DNA from 4 places in the Halodesulfovibrio marinisediminis DSM 17456 genome. Region 2 is predicted to be linked to each of the others. Evidence: predicted binding sites of a transcription regulator. Region 2 holds the regulator's gene; each other region holds the start of a gene.

Region 1 (7,758 bases), 150 kb from region 2:
AAATAGACGTAACCGCTTACTGGTGGGGATCATCCTGCAGGTGAGCACTACTTCACTGATATGTAAGAGGAGATCAGGCATGAAGAAACTACTTATTCTCGGTTCAGGTTGTGGCGGCACAATGATTGCCGCAAAAATGCGCAAGCTGCTTGCTGAGAAAGAATGGGATATCACAATTATCGACCGTGATCCGATGCACCACTACCAGCCAGGCTGGTTGTTCGTACCATTCGGCATCTACACTCCGGGTGATTGTGTAAAGCCAAAAGCTGAGTTTATCCCTAAAGGTGTTAACTTCGTACTGGATACCATTACCAATATTGACCCAAAGAACAAAGTTGTAACCACTAAAGAAGGTAAATACGACTACGACTGGATCGTAATCGGTACCGGTGCTCGCGTTGTACCAGAAGAAGTTGAAGGTATGATGGATGACTGGCGTGGTGATATCCACGACTTCTACACCCCTGACGGTGCAGCGGCTCTTATGCCTAAACTGCACGACTTCACCAAGGGTAAGTTGATCCTCAACATCGCAGAAACACCATACAAATGCCCTGTTGCTCCACTTGAATTCCTCTACATGGCTGACGACTTCTTTAAGAAGCGCGGCGTACGTGACAACATTGAGCTTGAGCTTGTTACTCCGCTTACCGGTGCATTCACCAAGTCTGTAGCAAACCGCATCCTTGGTGGTCTCTGTAAAGAAAAAGGCATTAACATTGTGCCTAACTTTGTTCTCGACAGCGTTGACACCAAAAACAAAGCTCTTGTTAACGTAATGGGTGAAGAGATTAACTACGACCTGCTCGTATCTATTCCACCTAACTTTGGTCAGCAGGTTCTCGAAGACTCCGGCATCGGCGATGCTATGTGCTTCGTACCTACCGACAACCACACTCTCAAAGCTGAAGAGCACGAGAACATGTACGTAATCGGTGACGCAACCAACGTTCCAACTTCTAAAGCTGGTTCTGTTGCTCACTTCGAGTGCGACATCATCTGTGAAAACCTCTTCTCTGAAATCAACGGTGGCGAGCCACATCACAAGTTTGATGGTCACTCCAACTGCTTTATCGTAACCAGCCTTGAGAAAGCATCTCTCATCGACTTTAACTACGAGACTGAGCCGCTTCCAGGTAAGTTCCCGCTTCCAGGCGTTGGACCTTTCGATCTTCTCGGCGACACCCGTATGAACTACTACGGCAAACAGATGTTCCGTTGGGTTTACTACAACCTCATGCTGAAAGGTCACGAACTTCCATTTGAGCCAAACATGTACATGGCTGGCAAAATCGACGTTCGTAAAAACAAATAGCGGAGCCTACTACTATGACCAACGAAGAACTCATCTTAGCTCGCCTTGAAGCTATGGAAGAAAAAATCAGTATGATGCATAGTCGTGCTGAAACCATGGCTGAACTGGGAGCTACAGTTACCCCGATTATGCGGGATACTCTTCACAACGTAATGCTTGGCGAGATGGATGCTCTTCAGCACCGTTGCGAACTGGACGACATCACTGCTCTGTTGAAACGCTTTGTTATGAGCGTGCGCAACATCACATGGGCACTTGAGCGTCTTGATGACCTCGTAGACATTTGGGCTCTTACCGAGCCTATGATCAAGCCTACCTTCCTTGCTGCAATCGACAAGTTCCAGGAACTGGATGAGAAAGGCGTATTCAAGTCCATGAATGCACTTGCTGAATCCATGGGTAAAATCACTGACAAGTACTCTCCTGAAGAAATCGGCCGTATGGGCGATGGCCTCGTAGTACTTGCCGGTCTTCTCGAAAAAATGGGCGATGCAGACCTTGATAATGCAAAACCAGTAAGTCCTCTTGGCATGGTTGGAAAACTCCATACCAAAGAATCCAAGCAGGCACTTGGTCTTGTTATGGAACTCGTTGCTGCACTCGGCAAAGAAAAAGCATAACGACCAGTATCTCCTAAGATATAAAGCCCTCTACAGAAATGTAGAGGGCTTTTTTTGTTGGCAGATACACGTAAAAACTACTCTCCCGCACTCTCTTTTTTTAAATTCCTACAATTTTAGTAGGAAAAAGGTTGAACCTAACTTTCCAATACTGTAACGTTAGTCTCATACAGTGAGTAGTTACAGCTCTCACTCGGAATATCTGCAAGACATTGTTTTAAAAAGATATTCGCTTAAGCATCGGTCATACATTTGTTCGATGCGTGGTTGAAATTTTTTTTGCGTTTATATCATACTTTTATAGTATGATTTTAGGAATAATCTCATTGTGCAAATGTAGGCAGTGGCGATTGCCTCACCGTTGCACAGCGTTCATTTTTACAGATTGTTAAAATCTGTCGTGGGCACGCTCAACCAGGAGGAAAGGGAAATGGTACAACCTAAAACTGAAAACAGCCCTAAAGATTGGAACGACCTTTGGGAACCACACAACAAAGAACGCTGGATGAAAAAAGCTGCTGAACGAATCAGCCATGAAGGTGAAACCACAGAAGAATGTCCTGTTAACAGACCAATGGACTGGGACATGTGGCAGCCAAGCAAAAAAAGATAATTATTTTTTTGATCCTCTCGAGAAATTGTCGGGAGGATCACCCCATTTTTCACCCAACATCATCTACTCCCCTCTTGCTTTCTCTATCAGGTTGCCGATTATCCCCCTCTGAAGGCACGGTTTGCATACTTTTCTTGACCATCCTCGCATGTTATGTCATAGCACACATCCGCTTTGCGACACGCAACGGATTGTGTCTGTTTCACCACATCTGAGATAAGCTCAAGTATCATCAAGAAGCATGCTAACCACACTACATGGTAGTAGGCTGCTTTTTTTACCTATTGCTGGATTTATTCCTAATTTTCGTTGATACTAACGCTGTTTTACGGGCGACAAATTCAACCGCCTTTCCAACTTGCTGAGAGATAGTTTATGAAAACAGCTGACCTTATCAAACAAATCGAAAATACAGCCATTCTTTGCGGTGCGGCTTCATGGGACAACTGTGGCATTCAGGTTCCAAGCCGTAAAAATGAAGTACACAAGCTGGCTCTTGCACTTGATCCGACTGAAGAGACAATTCAAGCAGCAATAGATCAAGGCGCAGATTTTATACTTACTCATCATCCATTGCTGATGAAGCCCAAGTATTTAAATAAACTTGATACACATTTTTCTATTGTATCTGCGCTTATTAAAAATGATATGTGTCTCTACAGTGCACATACGTCGCTTGATGCAAATCCGGAAGGACCAGCGGGATGGCTTGCCCGCGCGCTTAAGCTGCAAGATTGTAAACTGCTAGGCTCAACATGCACGTTTGAACCGGAAGCAATAGCTTTCACTCCAAAGCAGGACATTGCAGCTAGCACTAGACTCTATGAATGGGAAAACCACCCTCATATTCATAGCGTGCGACACGTTGAACAAATGATCAACGTAACATATAATAAAGAACATCGCAGCGCTGTTCTTGCTCAGCTCACAGCTGATCTGGACGAACTGCCAATTTTTATACCTTCTACACCTGATACAGGCCCCCAAAGCCTCGGCTTTGGTACCATTGGTACTTTGCCAAAACCTGTATCTTTTGGCATATTCACCGAGCAACTTGCCTCGGTGGTAAATCGTGATTATTGGGTAGTAAGTGGTCATACGCCTGAAACAGTAACTAAAGTTGCTTATTGCACAGGCTCTGGCAGTGATTTTGCCCCGAAAGCGTTTGCCATGGGTGCGGATGTATTTATAACTGGCGATGTCAAATATCATGCTGCTCTGGATACAACCGGATGCATTCTTGATGTTGGGCATTTCAGCCTTGAAGAAGAAATGATGCACCAGTTTGCTTTACAGCTTGCAAGCGAACTGGATGACATAGAAATATTTTTCCTGCCGGCGCAGGATCCGATGCGTTTGATCGGCCCATTCGCAGAATAGAAATTTCACAGTTTCGGCGAAATCCGAACCTTATGGTTTTCAGGAGGAAAAAACCTTGAGCCTGTATTTAAAGCAAATCGAACAGCTTGTTGCACTGCAGCTTGTTGATGATGAAATCCTTGGTATCACCAGCGAACTTGATGAAGCTCCAAAAGAAGTGGAAGCTCTTCAGGAGCGCTTTGATGCGCTTGAAAGCCAGCGCAACCGCTTCCTTGAGAAAATTGATCACCTCAAGGCACAGGAAAAACGCATCAACTCTGAGATCGAAAACGACGCTCTCAAAGTTAAAAAAAGCAAGTCCAAGCTCATGCTCGTTGGTAACACTAAAGAGTACCATGCAATGATGCGCGAAATGGACAACCTTGAGAAGCTTAACCGTCTCCGTGAAGAAGAAAAACTTGCTCTTGCTGAAGAACTTGATCGTCAGCAGATGGCTGTTTCTGACATGGATGAACGTTACAGCATCCTCAAAAATGACCTGGAAGCAAAGAAAACAAGCCTTAAAGAGCGTGTTGAAGAAGCTAACAAGGTTCTCGAAAAGCTGGATAAAAAACGTAATATTGCAGGTAAAGAAGTTCCTACTCCTATCCTCAACCGTTACGAGTTCATCCGTTCCCGTTTGGACAACCCAGTTATCGTTTCCGTTAAAGAACAAATCTGTAACGGCTGTCACATTGCTATTCCGCCACAGAGCTACATCGAGCTTCAGAAGGGACACCAGATCCTCAGCTGTCCTAACTGCCAGCGTCTGATCTACTGGTCAGAACACTTTGGTAGTGAAGAGGAAAACGCAGCAGAAGAAGCATAAAACATATTTTGGAGTTGGACAGGTTATCGTCGCGCACATTAGTGCGGGGAGGAAAGTCCGGGCTCTAAAGGGCAGAGCGCTGGGTAACACCCAGGGGGAGTGATCCTCGGAGAGTGCCACAGAAAGCAAACCGCCTAAGCAGTTTTACTGCCGGTAAGGGTGAAACGGTGAGGTAAGAGCTCACCAGGTATCATGGTGACATGATAGGCTAGGTAAACCCCGTTCAGAGCAAGACCAAATAGGGAAACAGTTACGACCGGCCCGGTCGTTGTTTTCGGGTAGGTTGCTTGAGGTTATGAGTAATCATAATCCTAGACGAATGATAACCGCCCTCGCAAGAGGGAGACAAAACCCGGCTTATAGTCTAACTCCATATTTTTAAAAAAAGGGTGCGTTGCACCCTTTTTTTGTATGCTAAACTTTTTTACTACTACCACCCTACAATATGTAAGGAACTCCCATGCATTGTTGGTCCATCATTCTTGCTGCCGGTTCCGGCACCAGACTTTCTGAAGCCACAAATGGCGTCAAAAAACAGTTTCTAGAATGGAAAGGTGCACCGCTTTTCTGGCACTCCGCAATCACCTTCTCTCATACAACACGTATGCGCGGTCTCATATTTGTCTTTCCAGAAGAAGACATCGAAGAAGCTACAAATACGCTCAAGAATCTCGATTTTGGGCGCAGACTTGGACTGCCATGGAAAGTCATAGCTGGTGGTGCACGCCGACAGGATTCTGTCTACAATGGACTGCAGGCACTGCCGAAAGAATGTACTCATGTACTCGTACACGATGCAGCTCGCCCGTTCTTCTCCGCAGCGCTTTCTAACACCCTTCTCGACTCCCTCTCAGAAGGAGCGCAGGCAGTAATTCCTGCAATTCCGGTAACAGATACCATTAAAGTTACTCAAAACAACACTGTCTGCCATACACTTGACCGCTCTACCCTTCGAGCATGCCAGACTCCGCAAGGATTCGACAAAAAAATGCTGATTGATGTACACAACAAGTGCAACGAGGAGGGCTGGGAAGTAACAGACGATGCATCTATTGCTGAGCAGGCAGGATTCACCGTTGAAATGGTAGAAGGCGAAGCAACAAACTGCAAAATCACAAATCCGGAAGACCTTGCCATGATCGAATCAAAAGAGCCCCCTATGCCAATTCCAGTTACCGGATGGGGATACGATGTACACCGCTACGGCAAAGGACGCCCGATGAAGCTCGGCGGTATCCCTATTCAAGGTGCTCCAGAAGTTATAGCTCACTCAGACGGCGACGTTCTCCTCCATGCCCTCTGTGACGCACTTCTCGGCTGCATGGGAGACGGCGATATTGGCGAACATTTTCCGGATTCCTCAGAGCAGTTCGACAATATTTCTAGCGGAGTACTTCTCAACGAAGTCTATGACAAGTTTCTTCAGCGTGGATACCGTCTTACAAACGTAGACCTCACCATCATTGCACAGGTGCCACGTCTCGTGCCTTGGAAGCCGCAGATCAAAAAAAACATCTGCCGCATGCTTAAACTCAATGATGATCAGGTGAACGTCAAAGCTACTACCGAAGAAAAGCTTGGATTTACCGGTGAGAAAAAAGGTATCAAAGCCGTAGCTGCCGTTATGGCATTACGCGGCTAGCATTCTTACTTAACTAATGAAAAAAGGCTGTCCTCATACGAAGGACAGCCTTTTTTTATATATGATATAGATGGACCAAAGACTATTTTATCGCTTCGGCAATGGCTTGCAGCAGACTTTCCATTCGCTGCTCATAGGTATGCTTAGCTAACACAAGCTTCTGTGCATTACGCGCATATTCAAGACGGGCATTTCGGTCATCAATAAATTCAGTAAGTAGCTCTGACAATTCTTCTGCAGACTCGAACATAACCAACTCATCATACGAAAACATACCTTCCATAAGAGTTCGTTTGTCTACTAATTGAAAGCCGCCACATGAGGCAATGGCAAACGTCTCCATATTTACAGAGTCACCAGTGCCGACATCTGTAGAATGAATGTTCACAATAATAGCGGCGTCTCTATACAAGGCCTTACGCTCTGAACGAGTAAGGGATTGAAGCTTTCCTTGATAATACGGTACAAGCTGCTCGTATTTTTCCCAGCCGTCTCCCCAAAGTACCATTCCTCTCCCTGTGTGAGAGGATAAGGCATTAGCCATTTCGTCACTGGCATCTCCGAGAACAGCAATCATACCCTCTGCTGCCGTATGGGTAACTACTGGTGTGCAACAGGCACTTTTTGCTGCGAATGGCAGATATACCGGAACATGCCCAAGCACAGAAAGTTCACTAATAAACGGCTCATGCTGAATTGTTGCAACAACATCGCAGCATTCAATGGCCTTACGCCAATATGGGAACGAAGCATATTCTTCAGTCATCCAACAAACTGTTACAATCCCTCGTGCCTGCATTTTCTCTCGAGAACTAGAGGTAAGGGGCGATTGAGGAAATCCAAGAACAATGTCGATATGTTGTGACTCTACTACCGCCACCACAGCACCAGAAATAAGTTCCATTCCTTGTGAGCCTAGGGCATCTTGATGAGCCAACGTCACAGGCAAGTTCTGAAGCGCAGAACAGACAGGCACCCATGCCTCAGTATTAAAGACCGACACCTTATGTCCCAATTTTTCTAATGATTCCTTACAACCGGTAACAATACAGGCTTCAGACTTATCTAACGGAGGAACAATAAGAATATGTTGCTGGGTATTATTCATCATAGTCCTCCTCATCAGCGACACAGTTGGACAACAACCAATCCTGCTCCGCATAAAAATTTTTGCTTCCCTGAGGCACTGTTTTACTAATTTTAGTTATGCCGACAAATTCCGAAGCCACCCCACGCAAAGCAAGTCGCTCTTCTGCATGTTCTTCTGTTCCGAAGACAGGCATGTACGTAACCCCAACTTCATCAAGCATAGAAACATATCCAGTAACGCCTGCAGGATAGTTCTTGTCGATCTTACCAGCAAGAAAACGCTGTAAT
Region 2 (7,758 bases):
AGCCAATCATCTACCTCATGACAGAATGGTACGACTTCCGTAAAGAAGCTGTTGAAAAACGTGACGAAGACACTGATAAAGGCGGCACACTCCGTCTTGGCGCATACCCATGTAAAGTTATTGCAAAAACCAATGCGCACACCGCTTACGGTGAAGATATGATTTCTGAACGTCACCGTCACCGTTACGAATTCAACAATGCTTACTTCAAACGCCTTGAAGAAGCAGGAATGGTATTCTCCGGTGTTTCTCCGGATGAAACTCTTGTTGAGATTGTTGAAGTGAAAGACCACCCTTGGTTCCTCGCTTGTCAGTTCCACCCAGAGTTCAAATCCACTCCGATGAACCCGCATCCATTGTTCCGCGAGTTCATCAAAGCTTCTAAAGCAAATAAGAAGTAATTTTAACCGAATATATACATGCCTCCGGCGGGCAGGGGACTTCCTCCTGCCCCCGATTCTAACTTACTTATTTTTAGGATACTCCATCATAAAAAAGTATTTAAAAAGGGTCTGGGAAGAGCCTTTTTACAACCCCTTTGACAAAATTATGGATAAGGAAAGTGCAACAAAATATCTCCAGACACCAGAGGCAATAGTCTGTCATTAATAAAAATCGGGGCATGCATTCGCATGTCCCGATTTTCTCTTTCAATCCCCCATATATTCGAGTAATTTTACGCTTTACATTCCCAAAGAGGATTACCGAAATGAAACATATCGAAAACGGATCTGCTTTATACGCAGAACTGACAACCAAACCCTTTATTTTTGCCGGACCGTGCGCTCTTGAAAGCTTTGAGCTTGCGCTGGAGACCGCACACGCAGTGAAAGAAGCTGCAGATGCTGTCGGTCTGAAAGCTATTTTCAAAAGCTCATACGACAAAGCAAACCGTACTTCTTTGTCCAGCTTCAGAGGACCGGGACTTACTAAAGGGATAGAATGGCTGGCACGCATTAAAGAAGAAACTGGCTTACCTGTTGTAACCGACATCCACGAACCAGATCAGGCCGAACCGGTTGCTGAAGTGGCAGATGTAATGCAGATTCCGGCATTTTTATGCCGCCAGACCAGCCTTCTTCTTGCTGCTGCAAATACAGGTCGCGTTATTAATGTTAAGAAAGGACAATTTGTCGCACCGTGGGACATGAAGCCAGCTTTGGATAAACTGTTCTCTACCGGTAACAAAAACATTTTGCTTACAGAACGTGGCGCATCTTTCGGCTATAACAACCTTGTTGTAGACTTCCGCTCATTCCTGATTATGCAGTCATTCGGCGTACCTGTCGTGTTCGATGCAACACACTCTGTCCAACTCCCAGGAGGGCAGGGCGGCTCTTCCGGCGGAGACCGTTCCTTTGTTCCTCGCCTTTCCCGTGCAGCAGTAGCCGCAGGTGTTAACGGCGTATTCATCGAAACCCATCCAGATCCGGACAACGCTCTTTGCGACGGCCCTAACAGTTGGCCACTTGCCAAACTTCCACATCTTCTTCGTGATCTTACTGCGCTCTGGAGCATGAACTATGAAAGCTGAGACGTTAGCCAAGGGTATTAAACTCATTATCCTTGATTGTGATGGTGTGCTCACTGATGGTGGGTTATACTATGACCATGAAGGTAACGTAACAAAACGGTTTAACGTGCTCGATGGACTTGGTATTAAAGCAGCTCAGGCTTGTGACCTTATCATTGGCGTTATTACAGGACTAGAAGCAAAATCTGTTGCTTCTCGAATGAACGATCTTGGCATTGTTGATTACTACGCCGGCCATTTAAAAAAGATGGCGTGCATTAAAGAGATCAAAGAAAAGTATGATCTTGATTGGCACCAGATTGCGTATATTGGTGACGACTGGGTTGACTTGGCACCCATGCGCCAAGTAGGGCTTCCTATTGCTGTGGCAAACGCAATGCAGGAAGTTAAAGAAGTCGCAGTGTTACAAACAGAAGCTAAAGGTGGACACGGAGCTGTCCGCGAAGCACTCAATTTTATTATGTACTCTCAAGGAAAGCTTGAAGGTATTGTGAACACTATAGGTGATTAAATGAGAAAATGGTTGATTTGGGGAGCATTATTAGCTTTGCTTGGCGGCGGGCTGTACTACCTGCAAAGTTCTGTTGAAAAACAGATTGCAGATGAAGTCAGTGAAGCCATAGGCAATAATGCTAAAACAAATGTTGACCTTTCTTTAAAAGGTATTGAGCTGAAACAGGGTGAAGCTGGTAAGGAGCTATGGACTCTTAAAGCAACCAATGGCTGGTATCAAAAAGATGAGAGCATAATTGATCTTGCTGAGCCTGATATCACATACTTTGTTCAGCCAGACCGCGATAAAGTGCACATTGTGGCACCAAACGGCACTATAAACCAGAATAAAGGCGTTGCCCGTTTATGGGGTGACGTGACAGTAACCAACCAGAAAGGGACCATTACTAGTAGTGAGCTTACTTTTGAAGATAAAAAGAAACTGCTCATTATGACCGGTAATGTGATCTTTACAGGCGAAGGATTTAACGGGTCATCCGACAATGCAAGTTGGAACCTGAAAGAAAATACAATTACTGCAACCGGTAATGTGGTTGTGAATTTCCGCGCTGAAAACCTGGATAAAGCAACTGGTGGAGAAAAATAATGAAAGCCCTGTTCCGAATTCTGATTTTATCTTTTTGTCTCTTAACCATTACCGGCACTGCCGTTATGGCAGAACCAGCTAAAGATGACGTAAAAGTTACCTCTGAAAAAATGACATACAGCGCTGACGGTCAAACAGTCGTGTTTACCGGAAACGTTATCGTAAGACATCCGCAGGCTGATATGTGGGCAAACAAAGTAACTGTGTACTTGCAGAGTGACAAAAATGCTCCAAAATCAAAAGAAGCTAGCGGCATCAACCCTGGTAAAATTGAAAAAATTATCTCAGAAGGCAATGTCCGCATTAAAATGGAAAAGGACAGAAGAGGTACGTGTGACAAAGCAACCTACACTTTAAAGGATGAACTGCTCGTCATGACTGGTTCTCCAAAATTAAGTGAAGGGAAAAACACAATTACTGGCAACAAGATCAAGTTCTGGGTAAAAGAAAACCGTAGTGAAGTGCTTGGTTCCTCCAGCCAGCCAGTAGAAGCAATTTTTTCAGCACCAAGTAACAAGGTAAAAAAATAAATGTCTGTTATTCAAGCTGAAGGACTCTGCAAGATTTACGGCAAACGCGAGGTTGTCCGCAATATCAACCTGAAAATGGAGCAGGGCGAAATTGTAGGACTTCTCGGACCTAACGGTGCAGGTAAGACCACTACGTTCTACATGCTCATCGGTATTATCAAACCAAATGCAGGTGTTGTACGTGTAGATGATATGGAAGTTACAGACTGGCCATTGCACGAACGTGCTCGAATCGGTCTAAGTTACCTTCCTCAGGAAAGCTCTGTTTTCAAAAAACTGACTGTGTATCAAAACTTGCAGCTCATTTTAGAACAAACAGAACTTTCCCGAGATGCTCAGAAAAGACGCGCCGAAGAATTAATGGAAGAATTCGGCATCAGCCATATTCGTGATACTCACGCAATGCATATCTCCGGTGGTGAACGTCGTCGTCTTGAAATTGCCCGTGCACTTATCCGTGACCCGAAGTTTATTCTCCTCGACGAACCGTTTGCTGGTATTGATCCTCTAGCTGTTGACGACATTCAGGACATCATCCGCAAATTGCGTGATAAAGGGATGGGCGTTCTTATTTCCGACCACAACGTTAGAGAAACATTAAAAATTTGCGATAGAGCCAACCTTGTTTACGAAGGGCAGATCATTCTTTCCGGCACACCGCAGGAGATTGTTAACAACCCGAAGGCGCGTAGCGTCTACCTTGGAGAAGGTTTTAGTCTCTAGCATTTTGATAAAAAATATAATTTGCACATGTGCAACTGTAAAAAGCCCGTACAACGGGCTTTTTTCTTGGTTGCATATAACGTTCCTATGTGGCAAAAAAGAAGTCAGTTATCTAATTTGGAATGTTTTTTGATAGGCAGTACTCATACATTATATTTCAGCTTTTTAGCTAGTCGAACCACATAGGACATTCTTATATATGGCTCTTGAACTTCGCCAACAATTAAAGCTCGCTCAGCAGCTTGTAATGACCCCGCAATTGCAGCAGGCAATCAAACTGTTGCAGCTTTCACGCGTGGAACTTGCTGAAACCGTTCAGCAAGAGCTGCTGGAGAACCCTTTTTTGGAAGAGTCCTTAGAAGAACGTGTAAATCCAGACAAAACTTCTGACGCAGAACAGCGAAAAAACGAACAGGAAGCTTACGACAAAGAGCTTTCAAACAACGCTGACTGGGAAGACTATCTGGGCGATTTTTCAAGCACTACCAAACAGGTTTCGATGCGGGAATCTGAAGCACTGGAAGAAATGAGCTCTTTTGAAGCTCGTCTTGCCCCTGCTCCAACGTTAGATGGACATCTGAACTGGCAGTTGATGCTTTCTCCCCTCACTAAAGAACAGATTCGAGTTGGAGAGGTTGTCATTGGTAACATCAGTTCTAATGGGTACTTACATGTATCTTCCGAAGAACTGGCTCAAATTGCTCAAAGCGACGTTGAAACTGTTGAACAAATGATTGCGCATATCCAACAGTTTGACCCTGTCGGAGTAGCTGCTCGCACCCCACAGGAATGCCTGCTTGTTCAAGTAAAAGCCCTTAACTATGATCGTGACCCAATCCTTGTAGATATCATTACCAACCATCTTGAGGATCTGGAAAAGCGCCGTTACAAGCCGCTTGCACGAAAATACAAAATTTCTCTTGAAGATCTCAAAGAGTATCTTGATGTAATCCAGAGCCTCGACCCTATGCCGGGAGCTCGGTTCAGCGGAGGAGAGCCGCATTACGTTTCTCCAGACGTTTACATTTACGAATACGAAGGGGACTTCGTCATTGTCCTTAATGAAGACGGACTGCCTCAGTTGCAGCTCAGTGAGCTGACTGAGCAACTCCCAAAAACGATCAATTCGGAAGAAAAAGACTATTATCAGGATAAAATGCGTTCCGCATCCTGGCTTATAAAAAGTCTGTACCAACGGCAGCGAACTTTGTATAAGGTAGTTGAAAGTATCGTTAAATATCAAAAAGAATTCTTCCAAGACGGCGTTACCTCGTTAAAGCCGTTAATTCTTAAAGACATTGCTGACGATATCGGCATGCATGAATCAACGGTAAGCCGTATTACAACCAATAAGTATATTTCGACCCCGCACGGTATCTTCGAACTCAAGTTCTTCTTCAACAGTGCAATTGGCCTTGATGATGGTAGTCAGGTCGGATCTGAGAGCGTTAAGGCTCTTATTAAAAAACTTATTAGTGAAGAAAATACGAAAAAACCATTAAGCGACGAAAAAATCGGAGAAATCTTAAAAGAAAAACTGCAGGTTAACATTGCACGAAGAACTGTAGCTAAATACCGTACCGCAATGAATATCCCTTCATCATCCAAGAGAAAGGTGGTATTCTAGAAGCGAACCCAGCTGACTCACAGGGTTTCAAAAAGTATCCAAATTAGGAGGCAACATGAACATCGCATTCACTTTCAAGAACTTTGAGCCTTCCAATCACCTTAAAGCATATGCCAATCGTCGCTTCAGCAAGCTTGGCAGATTCTTACTGAACCCTGAACATGTGGAAATGCAAGTCTCACTTTCTGTTGACAATTTCCGCCACAAAGCCGAAATTTCACTTGTAACGGATAACTTTACATATTCCGCTACTGAACAGTCTGAAGACATGTATGCAACGGTTGATCTGATTCGAGATAAACTCAAAGCACAGATCATCCGAAGTACGGAAAAACTGCAAAAGAAACGTAAGGGCACAGAAAAGCCTATTCTCGAAGGGACGATCCCTCTGGAAGAAATAGCAGAATCAGAACGAACCATTTTCGGAGTGAGTGATTTTGTACCTCAACCAATGGATCTTGATGAAGCCGCTATGCAACTTGATGCGCTTGATTATGATTTCCTTGTTTTTCTTAATACCGAAACCGAGCGGGTTAACATCATGTACCGCCGAAAAGATAACAACTTCGGCTTGATAGATCCCGCTTACTAGGAAAAGTAATGAAACTGGGTGAATACCTGGAAAAAGAACTTGTATTGCCGGAGCTTACCGCCAGCACCAAACAAGAGGCGCTGGCGGAGCTTCTGGCTCCTGTTGTTAAAAAAAATCCATCACTCGATGCAGAAGAAGTATTTAATGTTCTTATGGAGCGAGAAGCTCTTGGAACCACAGGCATCGGTAATGGAATCGCCATTCCACACGGAAAACTTGCTTCACTTGATAAAATAGTAGTCGTGGCAGGTCGCAGTTTTGAAGGGCTGGATTTTGATGCTCTAGACCAAAAGCCATGCAAGATTTTCTTTATGGTACTTGCTCCGGAAAACGTAGCAGGAACACATTTACGCATTCTAGCCCAGATCTCCAGACTTCTGAAAGACGAAGATTTCAAACAATTGTTTATGGAATCTGACTCCCAAGAAGCACTGTGGAACCTTTTATCTGCAGCCTAGCACAAATACACTATGACCTCTGTAGCTCAGCAAACAATCCCTCTAATTATTGTTGCCGGCCTCTCTGGAGCTGGCAAAAGTAGTGCCCTTAAAGTCTTTGAAGACATGGCGTACTACACTATCGATGGACTTCCGGTGTCTATGGCACCTCAATTTTTAGAAGTGCTCACCGGATGTGGGCTTGAGAGTTACAAAGGAATTGTGCTTGGTGTAGACGTTCGGCAGTGTACATTAAAAAATGGATGGTCTGACTTCATCGAAGTATTATGTGCAGCAGGCTATGCTCCGACAGTCATTTTTCTTGAATCACGTGCTGATGTAATTCTCCGCCGATATAAAGAAACGAGACGTCCGCATCCTTTTGAAGGACATGGAGTAGGGCTTGAACAAGCCATGACAAACGAGCGTATTCTCATGGCACCTGCCCGTGTAGAAGCAGATTTTATCTTTGATACTTCAGAATATTCTATTCACGACCTACGCCGCGTGTTGCAACGCAGATGGCAGTCAGAAGAAAACGATGTAAAAGGTCTTAAAGTTCATCTTATGAGCTTTGGCTTTAAGCATAGTACTCCTTCTGAAGCAGATATGATTTTTGACCTACGCTTCTTGCCAAACCCACACCATGATCCAGAGTTACGAAAGTATACGGGCCAAGATGATGTTGTGGTAAGCTATGTTCTTAAACACAGTATGGGACAAACATATCTAAAAAAGCTTGAAGATTTATTACACTTTACTCTTCTGCAAATGGAGAAAGAAGGGCGGTACCGAATTACCATTGCCTTTGGATGCACTGGTGGAAAACACCGCTCTGTTTCGGTAACTGAGGCCATATACGAATTTTTGAAAAAAACTGACTTTGCTGTTTCAAAAGAGCACCGTCATATTAACTTGGCGTAACGCCTAAGCTAACAACTATACATAAAATCTCATGTCTACCACATTTCCTGAAGAAAAAAATATCGGTGTAGTTATTGTCACCCATACCAACTACGGCGCCGCATTGTTAAGTGCTGCAGAAGTCATTATGGGCAAACAACCTTCTTGCGAAACTGTAAGCGTTGACAGCGAAAAAGATGTTTCGGAAACAGTAGCATCCATTAAAGAAATGGTTGAGCGTGTAGACGAGGGACGCGGTGTTCTCATCCTTACTGATATGTTTGGCGGAACTCCAACCAACTTAAGCTTGTCA
Region 3 (7,758 bases), on a different contig from region 2:
AATCGTACCTAAAGAGCTGGAAGAAATTGATACAGCTCTTGCAGATATATATTACGCAAACTTCAGCGTATTCCAGTCCCTTCCGGACGCATGGGCAATTGACCAGCTATTCCCTGTGATGCCGTTACACCGCTTGAAAGAAGAGCCTACCCGTAACGCAATCATTTCAGATATCACCTGTGACTCTGACGGTAAGCTGGACACGTTTATTGACCCGAAAGGCGAAAAGCCGCTTCTTGAGTTGCACCCGATGAAAAACGGCGATGAGTACTACCTTGGAGCCTTCCTCGTTGGTGCATATCAGGAAACTCTCGGCGACCTGCACAACCTTTTCGGTGATACAAACGTTGTCAGCGTTCGCATGTACGAAGACGGCAGCTACGAATTCGTACGTGAAATTGAAGGCGACACCGTGGGCGAACTGCTTGAATACGTTGAATACGACCAGCGCAGAATTATGGAAGATCTGCGCTCTATGGCAGAACAATCCGTGCGCGAAGGACGTATTACAGCTGCAGAGCGATACGATCTTCTTCAGGCATTCTATGCCGGTCTGCGCGGCTATACCTATTTCGAAAGATAATTTTTTGCGGCTAGTTTCCGCACCATGTAAGGAGTAAACTATGTCTAAAGTGTTGATCATCGGCGCTGGTGGCGTTGGCGGCGTGTGCGTACACAAGTGTGCACAGGTTCCAGAAGTTTTTACTGAAATCGTACTTGCATCCAGAACTATTGAGAAATGTGATGCAATTGCAGCTTCCGTTAAAGAACGTACCGGTCGCGACATCGTTACCGACACCGTAGACGCGGACAACGTTCCTGAGCTTGTTGACCTCATCAACAAGCACAAGCCTGTTCTCGTTATCAACCTCGCACTGCCATATCAGGATCTCACCATCATGGACGCATGTCTCGAAACTGGTGTGCATTACCTTGATACCGCGAACTACGAGCCAATCGATGAAGCTAAGTTCGAATACAAATGGCAGTGGGCATACCAGGAGCGTTTCAAAGAGAAAGGTCTCATGGCACTTCTCGGTTCCGGCTTCGACCCAGGCGTAACCAACGTATTCTGCGCGCATGCAATGAAACACCACTTTGATGAAATCCATCAGTTGGACATCATTGACTGCAACGCAGGCGACCACGGTCACCCATTTGCAACTAACTTCAACCCTGAAATCAACATCCGCGAAGTTACTGCAAACGGTCGCTACTGGGAACACGGCGAGTGGATTGAAACCGATCCTCTCAGCTTCTCCATGAACTACGACTTCCCAGAAGGCATTGGTCCTAAAAAGTGTTTTCTCATGTACCACGAAGAACTTGAGTCTCTCGTAAAACACTTAAAAGGTCTCAAACGTGCACGCTTCTGGATGACCTTCTCCGACCAGTACCTCAACCACCTCAAAGTGCTCGAAAACGTTGGCATGACCCGTATCGACACTGTTAAGTACAATGGTCAGGACATCGTGCCTCTCAAGTTCCTCAAAGAAGTTCTTCCAGAACCAGCAGGACTTGGTGAACGTACTAAAGGTCGTACATGCATCGGTTGCCGCATTAAAGGTATTAAAGACGGTGAGCCTAAGGATTACTACATCTACAACATTTGCGACCACGAAGAAGCATTTAAAGAAGTTGCTTCTCAGGCTGTTTCCTACACCACCGGTGTACCAGCTATGATCGGCGCAATGCTCATGCTCACCGGCAAATGGACTGGCGAAGGCGTATTCAACATGGAAGAACTTGATCCAGACCCATTCATGGAAAAACTCAACATTCACGGTCTCCCATGGACAGAAGTTACCTTCAAAAACTAAATCCAGAGCGCCTGCCTTCTCCATGCTTCGTTGTGGATGAGGCAAAGCTTGCGGAAAACGCGGCGATTTTAGATTCCGTTCAGAAGCGTACAGGAGCAAAAATCCTCCTCGCGCTCAAAGGATTCGCCACATACAGCACCTTTCCGGTACTAAAAGGCATCCTGCATGGAACCTGCGCCAGTTCTCCGCACGAGGCGAGACTTGGACGTGAAGAATTCGGCGGCGAAGTGCACAGCTTCGCCGCTGCTTACTCAGACGACGATATGGCAGAACTTATCAAGTACTCTGACCACATTGTGTTCAACTCCTTCGTACAGCTTCGCAAGTATCGTCCGTTCATTCAGGCATCCAAACGCACCATCAAAATCGGCGTTCGCGTTAACCCGCAGCACTCCGAAGGTACAACGCCAATTTACGACCCGTGTTCACCGGGATCACGTCTTGGTGTACGTCTAGAAAACTTTGATGAGAGCGATCTTGAAGGCGTATCCGGCTTACATTTCCACACTCTCTGCGAACAAGACGCTGAAGCCCTTGATCGCACACTGGAAGCAGTAGAAAAGCAGTTCGGTCATCTCCTTCACGACATGGAATGGCTCAACTTCGGCGGCGGGCATCACATTACCCGTGAAGGGTACGACATTGACCGTCTCTGCGCCTGTATCGAACGCGCTAAGAGCCGCTACAATGTTCAGGTATACCTCGAACCGGGCGAAGCCGTTGCACTCGACGCTGGAATCCTCGTAGCCACCGTACTTGACGTAATCAAAGCTGACATGGCTATCGCCATTCTCGACGCATCCGCCGCATGCCACATGCCGGACGTGCTCGAAATGCCATACCGTCCATTCGTCATTGATTCCGGTGAAAAAGGTGAGAAAGCCTACTCCTACCGCTTTGCTGGTAAATCCTGCCTCGCAGGAGACGTCATAGGAGAATACTCCTTCGACACTCCGCTCCGTGCAGGTGACCACGTTGCATTTACGGACATGGCTATCTATTCCATGGTAAAAACAAACACCTTTAACGGGTTACAGCTTCCTGCAATCGCACGCTACAACCCGAACACTGACGAACTGCACATCGTACGCGAATTCGGCTACGACGACTTCAAGTGTCGTTTGTCATAGAGTTTGTTTTTTCGGTTTCTTTATTTCTATTTTTATTTTTTGCCTTCGGTGACCAGAGAACCTTTTTGTAAAAAGGTTCTCTGGACTCTCCAAAAACTTTTACTCGCGATATCAGCACATTGTTTGCGAACTTCGCGGCTTTTGCTCCACTACTTTTTTCTCCTTCCCCCACAGAGCTCACGACCATAACTAGCTAACAAAAACAGAAGCAGCCTTAAATATCCCCTCATCACCAACATCCCTCTACCTAATAACCGTCTTCTTTTCTTAAATCTTATTGCATTAAACTATCCCGTCTAAAACACAGGGCATGGTTCTACTGATAAAACTGCACAGGCTTGTACCAAGCAACATTACTAGGTAATAACAAGCAATCCAAAAACATTAACAGCACGTAGTAAATGACGCAGAGGTTGTCTCATGCGTAAGGCTCTCACGCTGTTTTTACAACCGATTCTGATTTTCTTTCATTACTGTGCAGTTCCGAAATTTGCCTGAGAGCCTGAAGCTGAGACGACCTCTGCGTCCTACACCTTCCCAAACCTCACACACATTCTATCCTTCCCTCTGAAGCCCCGTACTTTCTGAATTGCCAAGAAATTCATCACAAAGTATACTTATAAGATGAATAGATTTTTAGCATCAGAACTTGAAGAAACCACTCCAGAACAATGTCGATTCCAAATTGTTCCGGTTCCTTTTGAAGCTACCGTTTCATACGGTGGCGGTACGGCTGAAGGCCCACGCGCCATTCTTGACGCGTCTGACCAGCTTGAACTGTGGGACGGAGAATCCATTCCTGCAGATGAAGGCATTTACACTCACGAACCAGTAGACTGCACCGGTCCTACAGAACAGGTTCTCGCCCGCATTGAAGCCGCTGTTTCTCACGCAGCTGAATATGGTCTTCCTGTTATGCTCGGCGGAGAACACTCTGTTACGCTTGGAGCTCTCCGTGCACTGAAAAAGAAGCATGGCAGCTTCGGCATCGTGCAGTTTGATGCCCATGCAGACCTGCGTAAAGCGTATGAAGGCGATCCTTACAGCCACGCTTCCGTCATGCATCGTGCACTCGAGTTGGAAATCCCAGTATTCCAGCTCGGCGTCCGTGCGTTCTGTACAGAAGAAGTAGAAGTCCGCAAAAAACACAATGTGCCACATATCGATGCAAAGGATCTGGCGCGCAATCCACTGCCGGAAACACTGCTCCCTGAAGATTTTCCTAAAGATCTCTACATTACTTTTGATGTAGATGGACTAGACCCGTCCGTTATCCGCGCAACAGGCACCCCTGTTCCGGGTGGCATCCAGTGGTGGCAAGCCATCACACTACTCGAAAAAGCCGTAAAAGGACGTAACGTAATTGGCTGTGATGTAGTTGAGCTCGCACCACAGGAAGGCGATCATGCTTCAGATTTTGCCGCTGCACAGCTCACCTACTCAATGATGGGAATCATCCAGCGCTCAACTAAATAGCACTACAAAAACTAGTGTACTGCTAGCTTGAGCCACCACACGTAACTCTTGGAAGTGACAGCATGAAACTCGCGGTTATTTCTGACATTCACAGTAACGTATATGCGCTTGAGGCCGTTCTTAATGATATTGCAAAGCGCGGTGCTGACCGCATCGTAAATCTTGGGGACACTCTGTACGGCCCCATAGCCCCAAAAGCGACTTACAACCTGATAACGTCCTCTGATGTTACCTCAATCTGTGGCAATCAGGATCGCATGCTGCATGAAGTCACACACAAAGAGTTTGCCGCAAATCCAACGCTTCAGTTTGTGTTAGGTGACCTCGGTAATGCCCCCATTGACTGGCTAAAAACGCTCCCCTTTGACTGTCAGGTTAATCGTCAAATTTATGCCTGCCATGGCTCTCCAACGAACGATCTGACATACTTAATGGAAGATGTTTCGAGTGGCGAAGCACGGGTGCGCTCTGATAGCGAGATACTACAATTAGTTGACGGACAAAATTCTTCTGTCATTCTGTGTGGGCATACACATATTCCGAGAGTTGTAGAATTATCTACCGGTCAACTTATAGTAAACGCGGGAAGTGTCGGTCTGCCTGCATTTACTGATGACCAACCTACTGTGCATTCCATGGAGACATATTCTTCACACGCATCATACACAATGCTGGAAACAAATTCTGACGGCTGGAATATTCAGCAAATGAAAATTCCATACCCTGTACAGGACGCAGTAAATGCTGCTGCAAAACAAGGACGCTCTGACTGGGCACATTACCTTGCTACGGGCAGAATCAATGAGCTCTAGTATTCAAGCACAAAAAAAACGAAGCTACATTTTGTAGCTTCGTTTTTCTCTTTATAACAAAACATCCTCCTCCCGAATAAGGCTCTCCGGAAGGAGGAAATTTGGCTTCTATAAGCGCTCTACAACTAAATTACCCATGGTATTACAACCAACAAGGGTTTCCCCGTTGGACATAATGTCCCCAGTTCTATAGCCTTCACTCAGCACTTGCTGAACGGCATTTTCAATCGCATTTGCTTCTTTAATGAGGTTGAAGGAATGACGCAGCATCATTGCCATGGAGAGAATTGATGCAAGCGGGTTCGCTTTATTCTGACCTGCGATGTCTGGTGCAGAGCCATGAATCGGCTCAAAAAGACCAGTTCCAGACTTATTAAGGGATGCAGAAGGAAGCATACCGATAGAACCGGTGATAACAGCTGCTTCGTCAGACAAAATGTCACCGAAGAGGTTACCGGTCACGATAACGTCGAACTGGTTCGGATCACGAACAAGCTGCATTGCTGCGTTATCAACATACATATGTGTGAGTTCTACTTCTGGATATTCAGTTGCAACTTCTTCAACAACAGCTCTCCAAAGACGGGAAACTTCAAGTACGTTAGCTTTATCTACAGAACACACACGCTTGTCACGTTTCATCGCTGCTTCAAAAGCAATGCGGGCAATGCGGCGTACTTCATCTTCATTGTAGACCATGGTATTGTAGCCATATCGAACGCCATCACGCTCTTCCTGCCCCTGCGGCTGACCAAAATAGATACCACCAGTAAGCTCACGAACAACCATTACATCAATACCGTCTTCTACAATGTCAGGACGGAGATAGCATGCACTGGAAAGCTCAGGGAACAACTTCGCAGGGCGTAAATTCGCAAACAGGCCAAGCTCCTTACGGATACCAAGCAAACCAGCTTCAGGACGAGTAGCGCCATCGAGATTATCCCACTTAGGGCCACCTACAGCGCCAAGAAATACTGCATCCGCCTTCTTGCATGCCTCAACAGTTTCCTTCGGTAACGGACTGCCTGTAGCATCAATAGCGCAACCACCGATAAGCTCTTCAGTGAAGGTTACTTTGTGACCGAACTTATCTGTGACTTTCTTCATGACCTCTACAGCCTGAGCGGTGATCTCCGGCCCGATGCCGTCACCCGGCAACAAAACGATATTCATATCCATTGTCTTTCCCTCGATGAAAATTTTGTGTGTATTCAATTTATTTCTTTGGCGGCTGAAGAAAGCAAATTGCGCTGTCGCTAGTCATACATTCCGACTCGTAAAAACCGACTACCGCTTTTACAAAAGAATTTTTCTCCAGCCCGCTACCCAAAGACTATTACTTGCGAGACACGCTTACTCGTATAAATCCAATAAGTTGCTCCACGTCCTTGCAGTGATCGGGAACAGGAATCTTTTGGACTAATTTTTGGCTTTTAACTTTTCTCGCACGTATGGAATGAGTCCCCCGTTATCGACAAAGTCACGCATAAACTGTGGAAGCGGCGGGAAGCTAATTACTTTACCAGTGGTTACGTTAGTCACTGTACCCGCTTCGATATCGACTGCTACTTCATGTCCATCTTCAATGTGCTTAACGTCATCGCCAACTTCAATGAGTAACAATCCCATATTAAAGCTGTTACGGTAGAAAATACGCGCAAAAGAATGCGCAACAACTACCTTCATACCAGCACCAAGGATAGAAATCGGAGCATGTTCACGTGAAGAACCGCAACCGAAGTTCTCACCGGCAACCATGATATCGCCTTCGGAAACACGCTCTACCCAGCCTGCTTCGAGACCTTCCATGCAGTTTGCGCCAAGCTCTTTTTCATCAGTTGTTACCAAAAAACGCGCAGGAATGATTGCATCAGTATCTATGTGATCGCCCACTTTGTGGACTTTACCTTGTAAGGTCATGGTCATTTCTCCCAAAAAGAATCAAATCGTTTGTGGCTGAAATCAGAGCAACATCTTTAACTCGATGTGTTGCTATATTTTCAACCGCCTCTCACCTCTTCGCGGTCAAGGGGGCGTCCCCCTTGCGGGTGCAGGGCAGCGCCCTTGCCCGTCGGAGACCCGCCGGAGGCAACATTACACTTTGCGAGGATCAGCGATCTCACCTGCAAGTGCACTTGCCGCAGCAACGGCAGGACTTGAAAGGTAGACTTCTGACTCGAGGCTGCCCATGCGTCCTTTAAAGTTACGGTTGGTTGTAGCTACTGCTACTTCACCGTCAGCAAGGATGCCCATATGTCCGCCGAGACAAGGGCCGCATGTTGCAGGGCCTACGATACAACCTGCTTCCATGAAGGTTTCGATAAGACCTTCACGCAGTGCCTGCTTCCAGATGTTTGGCGTTGCAGGAAGAACGATGGCACGTGTGTGTGATGCGACTTTGCGTCCTTTGAGTACGGCTGCTGCTTCACGCAAGTCGCTGATACGACCGTTAGTACAGGAACCGATGACGACCTGATCAACCTTTTTAGGCTCGACATTTTCTACTGGGTGCACGTT
Region 4 (7,758 bases), on a different contig from region 2:
GGAGAGCAGGTTGCCGTCCTGTGCTTCATCAACAAGCGGGATAAGGCCGTAACCAACTTCCAGTTCCAGAGCATCTAAAGGAAGAAGGGATTGTACTGCTTCTGGAGTATCCAGTGCTTCCTGTGCGTTTTCTCCGCTCGCATTTTCTCCAGGAGCGCTAGCGCCGGTGCGTTCGGCAACGTCTGCGCTTGCGTTTGATGTTAAGCGTGCAATAACAAACATGCAGACCGCGAAGAAGGAGAATGCGATGAACGGCATACCTGGAACCAGAGCGAATACAAGAAGTACGCAACCAACAAGGTTGAGTGCTTTAGAGTTGAATGTAAGCTGACCAATGAACTCTTCACCCATTTTCGCTTCAGCAGCAGCACGGGATACGATGATACCGGCAGCGGTGGAGATAATGAGGGAAGGGATGGTGGATACAAGGCCGTCACCAACGGTGAGTAAGGTGTAAGTGGAGAGTGCATCGCCCCATGACATGCCGTTTTGGAAAACAGCAATCAGGATGCCCGCTGTAATGTTAACAATAGTAATGAGCAGGCCAGCCATTACGTCACCTTGAACGAACTTACCGGCACCGTCCATCGCACCATAGAAATCAGCTTCTCGACGGATGGTTTCGCGGCGCATGGTAGCAGTTTTTTCGTCAAGAAGACCTGCGTTCAAGTCTGCCTCGATAGCCATCTGCTTACCCGGCATCGCATCAAGGGTGAATCGGGCTGCAACCTCAGCGATACGTGTTGTACCGGAGGTAATAACCATTTTGTTCAGGATAAAAAGAATTGCGAAGATTACGATACCGATAACGTAGTTGCCGCCTACAACGAATTGTCCGAAGGATTGAATAACATTACCGGCTGCGTCTGGTCCTTCACTGCCGTGCAGCAGGATGAGACGGGTTGTTGCCACGTTAAGTGCAAGACGGAACAAGGTTGTTACCAGAAGCAGAGTCGGGAAAATGGAAAATTCCAGCGGTGATTTGATGAACATGGATGTTACGAGCACCAGTAACGCCAATGAGATGGACATGCTGAGCATGACATCCATAAGCAGGGTAGGGATAGGGATGAGCATCACAAAAAGAATGAGCACCACACCGCCTGCAAGGAGGATATCTCCGTGCTTTGAGAAGCGATCGTAATTGATTGTAGAAGCGTTTGCGCTGGCAGCCATATTTCCGACACCTTTTTCGAAGAGTTGTATAACGCCTGAGTAAAACCAGTTGTTCTTTTAACCTACTGTTTTTGCTTAAACTTGTTGAGTGAAGCCAGAATGGAAGCTACCGCTTTGTAGAGGTCTTCCGGAATTTGGTCACCCACCTTTACTGATTTATACAAAGCCCGTGCCAGAGGAACGTTTTCTCGAAGAGGAATATCGTTTTCTTTTGCTATTTCTCTGATTTTCATAGCAATATTGTCTGCGCCCATAGCGACAACAATTGGCGCAGGAGCTTCCATTGCGTTGTAACGCAGAGCTACAGAGATGTGAGTCGGGTTTGTGACGATAACGTCTGCTGTAGGAACATCTTGCATCATGCGTTTTTGGGACATCTCGGCCATTTTTTGACGCTGCTGAGAACGAACTTTCGGATCACCTTCAGCCTGTTTGTGTTCGTCTTTTACCTCGTCTTTGGACATCTTAATGTTTTCTTCGTAATCCCAGCGGGAGTAGAAGTAGTCCGCGAGCGCAATGAAGATCATGGCAAGAGTTGCGTACAGGGACACTTTGAAGACAAGCCCGAGCATATATTCAGCTATGCCTTCCGGTGTTGCGTTGTAGAGGAGAATGAAGTTGTCCATCTCGTCTGTAATAACAAGGTAAGGTGCAATGCCGATAACAGCTGCAAACGCGATACTTTTAATGAGTCGGACGAGCGTCTGCATGGAAAGAAACATGTTTTTCATGCCCTTGATCGGGTTGAATTTGTTCCATTTCGGTTTAAATACTTTCATCGTCCACAGGTGGCCTACCTGAACACGCATGGATATTCCGGCAAAGAAAAATAGAAATAGAAAAATAGGGGCGAGTATGATTACGAGGTCAAATGCCATTGTGTTAATGAAGTTAATGGCAGATTTCATGGTCATGTCGAGCGTGGCGTCAAATGTGTAACAGGAGCGCATGATTTCCTGAATACGCTCGTTAATTGTTCCGATCCACGCGTATACTATGATAATGCCTCCAAGGGTGGTGGCAGCTTTGGGAACTTCTTGCGACTTGGCGACGTCACCGTCTTCGCGGGTCTTTTCCCGCTTCTTGGGCGTCGCCTTTTCAGTTTTACTCGGATCACTTTGTGGCATGTCTGTGTATCCTGTTTATTGCAGCAGCGGAGAACCGGCTTTGATGAGATGTGAAAACATAGGGCCAAGGCTCATGATAAGTTCTTCCATACGCTGCCCCATAAGGGTGAACAGCATTCCGATGAACACAAGACCTACAGCAATTTTAACCGGAAAGCCGAGCATAAGAAGGTTCATTTGTGGTGCTGCACGACCCATAAGGCCAAGGGTTAATTCCACCAGCAGAAGAGAGATCATAACCGGAGCAGCAACTTTAATTGCCAAAAAAAACATGGTCAGGGACAAACTGAGTATTTGTTGTCCTAGCGTTGCAGAAAGAACCAGTCCTCCCGGTGGGATAAGTTCAAAAGAATCAGTCAATGCCTTAATGAGATAGAGATGACCGTTTGCAACAATGAAAACGGTAAAACTCAATTGATACAACAGGATAGATGTAATGCCTTCTTGTTCGCCTGAGGAAGGGTTGGCAAGGGTAAGCATGGAGAAACCCATCTGGAATCCGATAACCTGACCGCCGGTTCTGATACCGGCGAAGATAAATTTAACCGCAAGCCCTAACAATACTCCAAGCAAGATTTCGCTGAGCATAATTATCGCAATCTCAAATGGGTGAGCAGGAAGTTCGGATGCTTTGAGTGATAATGACGGAAATATTGCAAGGGTGAGCATGAGGCATACAGACGCCTTTACCAGACGCGGGATTGTTTTTCCCTCAAAGAATGGCAGCAGAAAGACTACGAGGCTTAGTCGCATGAGTGTGAGCAGAAAACTGAAAAATTCTGCCATGTCAAAATTAAAGATGTCCATATATAATGAATAGCAAGAGTTGCGCCAGTCCTTAAAATTTAAGGCTTTCCACGCTGTGGGACATCTCAAGTTGTCTCAACCTGTCAGATAGATGACGTCCTTGCAAAGTATATATGATTCTGGCACTTCACGCAGATTGAGAACAAATCCGTATAGTATGGCGCATCTCAAGGGTACTTGCCCCTGTAGGACTCGTAGAGTCGCCACAGTGAAAGGTTGCGCTGCACTGATTGGTTTTCAATCTGAGCAGAAAGACTTTTTGCAGTTTTTAATGGTTGTATGACATTTTAATTGCACACAATTGTCTTAATGTACGAAAAGGATTTTTGTAGCATACTGGAATCACAAACTTTGGAGAAGTAATGGACCTTTTGCCTATTAAGCGAGCACTGTTGAGTGCCACAGATAAGACTGGATTGGTCGAATTTGCGACGTTCTTGAGCGAAAACGGTGTGGAGCTGGTTTCTACCGGCGGTACTGCACGTATGCTTAAAGAAGCCGGGCTGAAGGTTACACCTGTAAGTGATGTTACCGGATTCCCTGAAATCCTTGGCGGCAGGGTAAAGACTCTGAACCCGTACATCCATGGTGGTATCCTTGCTGATAAGGATAATCCTGAGCACCTTGCTACCCTTAAAGAGCACGAGATTGCAGCGTTCGATTTGATTGTAGTTAACCTCTACAACTTTGAAGATGCAGCAGCTCGCGGTCTTGATTTACGTGGCGCAGTGGAAGAAATCGACATCGGAGGCCCTTGTATGCTCCGCGCAGCAGCGAAAAACTTCCACTCTATCCTCGTTCTTCCTGATCCTTCCCAGTATGATGCTGTTAAGAAGGAGCTTGTTGAAAACGATATGCGCGTAGGACTTGCGCTTCGTCGTGATATGGCGGTAAAAACATTTGCGCGTACTTCCCAGTACGATGGAATGATTACGGAGTATCTTGCAAGCAAAGATATTTAAGCAATATTAAAGAAATGCCTCCGGCGGGTACAAAACTGTCCGCCGGAGGCAATAGAAACAACAGGAGTTCATCATAGCCTCTAAGGTTCTCGGCAACACACACGGACTCAAACCGAGTCAGTTGAAATCTCTCCAGCGGCTTTTTGCCCGCCGTTATCCAGTAAAAGAGGGATACACATCCGAACAGGCACACGAGCTTGCGGCTCTTTCCCGCAGCGTTGGTAGACAGATCGCATTACTTATCGATCGCCAAGGCAAACCTCAGATGGTTCTGGTGGGTGACACCGGCGCTATCTACATTCCGGAACTTCCTCGTGCCCGTTCCAGTAGCGACCGTTTGCGCGGTCTGCGTCTTGTTCACACCCACCTGCAAGATACACTTCTTTCGCAGGAAGACTTGATGGATATGCTCTTCTTGCGTCTGGATTCTGTTTCTGTGCTAACAGTTGACGGCATGGGTGCTCCTGTCTCTTTCCAGTCCGCTCATATTCTTCCAGTCCCTTCAGCGGATGGTACTTCGTACAATGTGCACGACGCTACTTCGTGGGATAAAGTCGATATTGATTTTGAATCGCAGACTGAAGCGCTTGAAGAGGAACTTGCCCGAACAGCCGAAAGTGCTCGCAAGCATGCAGGTGCAGAACATGCGGTACTTGTCAGCGTAAGTACTCAGCCAAAAGAAGTGCAGGAGTCTTACCTGAATGAACTGGCAGATCTTGCTGATACCGCTGGCGTTTCTGTTGCGGGTAGACTTGTTCAGCGCGTACATCAGGTGAATCACAAATTTATTATGGGTAAAGGTAAGCTTGCAGAGCTTGAAATCCTTTGCCTGCAGGGTAATGCTACCATGATTATCTTTGATGGTGAGCTTTCTCCTGCACAGCTGCGAAACCTTACAGAAGTAACTGAGAGAAAGGTTATCGATAGGACCCAGCTGATTCTCGATATTTTTGCGCAGCACGCTACAACGCGTGCCGGTAAATTGCAGGTCGAAATGGCGCAGTTACAGTATGCGCTGCCACGTTTGGTCGGTAAAAACCGTGCAATGGACAGGTTGATGGGTGGTATCGGTGGTCGAGGACCTGGTGAAACCAAGCTTGAAACTGACCGTCGTAAGGTGCGTGACCGTATTGCCCGTTTTAAAAAGGAATTGACCTTGTTGCGTAAGCAGCGAGCCTATGCTCGTGATCGCAGAAACAAGGCACGAGTGCCTGTTGCAGCGCTTGTTGGCTATACAAACGCGGGTAAGTCTACCACGCTTAACGCATTGACTAACTCAACAGTGCTTGCGGAAAACAAACTGTTCGCAACTCTTGATCCTACAACCCGCCGTCTTCGTTTCCCAGAAGAGCGCGAGCTTATTTTGACTGATACCGTAGGTTTTATCCGAAATCTTCCGAAAGAACTACGCGAAGCTTTTCGTGCAACGCTTGAAGAGCTTGAAGCCGCAGATTTGCTATTGCATGTGGCAGATGCTGGGCATTCTGAGCTCGAAAAACAAATTTCCGCTGTTGAACGTATCCTTGAAGATATGGATCTGCATGAAATCCCTACTATACTGATTTTGAACAAGTGGGATACGCTTGATGAAGAACAGCAGGAAAATTTGACACATATGTATCCAAAAGCAATTCGTATTGCTGCAAAAACTCGATTGGGACTTGATAAACTTTCCAAGGTGATCATTGATCGAATTGACTGGGAACGTGGCTTGGTGAGCTAGGACTTAGTATAGAATAATAAAAAACGCCCTTACGGATATTTCGTAAGGGCGTTTTCTTTTTTGAAAAGAGTAGCTTTGCAAGGATACAAATGGCCACACTGGGGTGGAAAGTATCCCTCAGAAAAGACAAAGGCTTGAGGAGCCACCTCAAGCCGAAATATGTCTTTAGTGAATTTAAGAAGTACTTTTTATATAGCACGATGTGTGCCAAAAAGTGGTCTGAGAGTGTTTTGTGGATAAAGCTAAATAAAACAAACGGTTAGTCCGGTGGCCGTATTTTCTTGTGAAATCTAAGCGTAGAAAAAATTGTACTTCGAGGGGGTAAGTCCAGAAAAAACAGTATAAATTTTTGCACCATGCAGGGGGTGTTAGATTTTTTTGCGTCAAAAGTGAGTCTTAATATGAAGAAAAATATACAGAAAATAATGCGAGAGTTGTTTACGGAATAAGTTCTAATACGAAAATAATCTTCGAGGAAAATTCATACGGTGTAGAAAGTTGATTGCTAGAACAATATGGTAGTCACAAAATCGGAATTAACCGTTGCGAGAGAAAGGATTGCGGGAAAATATTGTTTTTTAGGGATGTTGCATGGGGCTGGCGAGTGAAATTGAAGAGTGAATGATTTGGTCAAAAATTTTTTACTATTAGAAAACGATTATATTAGAGATCTATAATCAATAGAATTCTTGTGTAAAAAATCTTTTATAATAGCTGGTTATGTTTTTGGTTTTTTGTGGAGGAGAACTGCTTAGCCCTATGCGACGTCTGTATTACATGGAAATGATGCGACGAATGGGCTTAGTGTTATAGCTGCAACGGGTGATTCCGTAATTGCTGGACAGTTCCTAATCCTGTGCTATTCTCTTATTAAGTGAAGAGACCTGCGGATCGTCCCTAGACGAGGTTTCATAGGGGTTATCGCAGCAATCTCAAGCGAAGTGTAATCGTATTCCCGCCCAATGCGCAACGCACTGTGATATGTCGAATTCACAGGCGAAAAGGCTGATCCGCAGCCTGCGCATAAACGTGGCAGAGGCGTACTTAGTTGAATAACCTCGACAGGAGGTTTTGACTCACGGAAAACCGGTATTCCCATAATGGCAAATAGAGTTGCCCACAATGTGGGGTTGGGTTTTTGCCCCGTATAAGTGCACAAATAAGGTTCATGAAATAATTCATGAACATGCCGGTCACCGGAAAGAGTGCATTTTTTTTTGTCAGTCATCACAGCAGGGCGTTGTTCGCCTCTGCCGGACGTGTCGTTCAATGGTCTGTGCTACAGCATGTTTTGAAGTCGTCTTGAGTAGCCTGCGGAGCTACTTTTTTATGGCCTCTGAATTATTAGTACTACTGGCAGGCAAGGTGCCCTTTAGAGCATTTCTGTTCAGTACACGGTGATAGTTAATATTGCTACATTGCGTGTGGTAGGTGGATTGTAAATTTCGAACCTTGGTTTTCTGCTGCTGTAACTGAAATAGTTCCGCTGTGGTTGTTGGTAATAATGAAGTAGGAGACTGAAAGCCCGAGACCGGTACCGTCACCAATAGGTTTGGTTGTGTAGAATGGTTCAAATACGCGTTTACGTATGTCGTCATTCATTCCGGGACCGTTGTCAGCAACCGTAATCATAACTCCAGAGGCAGACTGCTGAGTTGTAATCACAATAGTCGGCTTTTCAATAGTCGGCTTCGCAGTTGCGAACGCCTGTGCTGCATTTTTTAACAGGTTTAAAAGCACCTGTTCTATTTCTTGCTGAGCGCAGGAAATTTGTGAAACGGTGTCATCGTATTCACGGATTATTTCTATCTGATCGAATTTTTGTTGGGTTTTCAGCTGATAGTCATTTGCAGCAAGTTCAATGGATTTTTCGATAACGTTGTGAACGCAGCACGGCGTTCGTTTAGTATCTGAGCTTCGGCTAAATTCAAGCATATTGGCAACAATAGATGCGGCGCGTTTT

What was found. The regulator sigma-54, encoded in region 2, starts transcription at its own class of promoters, with help from an activator protein. The targets are predictions, from matches to a motif close to CTGGCACGGNNNNTGCTT.
Region 1: the regulator sigma-54 is predicted to act here: its motif matches at 4,996-5,013, upstream of ispD (2-C-methyl-D-erythritol 4-phosphate cytidylyltransferase).
Region 3: the regulator sigma-54 is predicted to act here: its motif matches at 3,459-3,476, upstream of speB (agmatinase).
Region 4: the regulator sigma-54 is predicted to act here: its motif matches at 3,121-3,138, upstream of fliR (flagellar biosynthetic protein FliR).

Annotation. Positions count from the first base shown of each region.
Region 1 covers NZ_FSRG01000003.1:632,756-640,513, reverse strand. The annotation lists gene sqr (type III sulfide quinone reductase, selenoprotein subtype) at 80-1,318, shown strand; gene BUR09_RS03095 (DUF1641 domain-containing protein) at 1,333-1,938, shown strand; gene BUR09_RS03090 (hypothetical protein) at 2,369-2,551, shown strand; gene BUR09_RS03085 (Nif3-like dinuclear metal center hexameric protein) at 2,927-3,931, shown strand; gene BUR09_RS03080 (zinc ribbon domain-containing protein) at 3,987-4,739, shown strand; RNA gene rnpB (RNase P RNA component class A) at 4,750-5,115, shown strand; gene ispD (2-C-methyl-D-erythritol 4-phosphate cytidylyltransferase) at 5,200-6,381, shown strand; gene BUR09_RS03065 (CgeB family protein) at 6,464-7,492, opposite strand; gene BUR09_RS03060 (glycosyltransferase family 9 protein) at 7,482-7,758, opposite strand, start outside.
Region 2 covers NZ_FSRG01000003.1:782,435-790,192, reverse strand. The annotation lists gene BUR09_RS03820 (CTP synthase) at 1-401, shown strand, start outside; gene kdsA (3-deoxy-8-phosphooctulonate synthase) at 710-1,534, shown strand; gene BUR09_RS03810 (KdsC family phosphatase) at 1,524-2,045, shown strand; gene lptC (LPS export ABC transporter periplasmic protein LptC) at 2,046-2,633, shown strand; gene BUR09_RS03800 (LptA/OstA family protein) at 2,633-3,163, shown strand; gene lptB (LPS export ABC transporter ATP-binding protein) at 3,164-3,886, shown strand; gene rpoN (RNA polymerase factor sigma-54) at 4,086-5,513, shown strand; gene hpf (ribosome hibernation-promoting factor, HPF/YfiA family) at 5,569-6,105, shown strand; gene BUR09_RS03780 (PTS sugar transporter subunit IIA) at 6,114-6,563, shown strand; gene rapZ (RNase adapter RapZ) at 6,576-7,466, shown strand; gene BUR09_RS03770 (PTS sugar transporter subunit IIA) at 7,498-7,758, shown strand, end outside.
Region 3 covers NZ_FSRG01000004.1:426,384-434,141, reverse strand. The annotation lists gene speA (biosynthetic arginine decarboxylase) at 1-583, shown strand, start outside; gene BUR09_RS06510 (saccharopine dehydrogenase family protein) at 624-1,820, shown strand; gene nspC (carboxynorspermidine decarboxylase) at 1,793-2,950, shown strand; gene speB (agmatinase) at 3,575-4,426, shown strand; gene BUR09_RS06490 (metallophosphoesterase family protein) at 4,489-5,238, shown strand; gene leuB (3-isopropylmalate dehydrogenase) at 5,347-6,420, opposite strand; gene BUR09_RS06480 (3-isopropylmalate dehydratase small subunit) at 6,661-7,161, opposite strand; gene leuC (3-isopropylmalate dehydratase large subunit) at 7,336-7,758, opposite strand, start outside.
Region 4 covers NZ_FSRG01000008.1:12,164-19,921, reverse strand. The annotation lists gene flhA (flagellar biosynthesis protein FlhA) at 1-1,176, opposite strand, end outside; gene flhB (flagellar biosynthesis protein FlhB) at 1,239-2,303, opposite strand; gene fliR (flagellar biosynthetic protein FliR) at 2,319-3,089, opposite strand; gene BUR09_RS15205 (IMP cyclohydrolase) at 3,473-4,072, shown strand; gene hflX (GTPase HflX) at 4,194-5,795, shown strand; gene BUR09_RS15195 (PAS domain-containing sensor histidine kinase) at 7,209-7,758, opposite strand, start outside.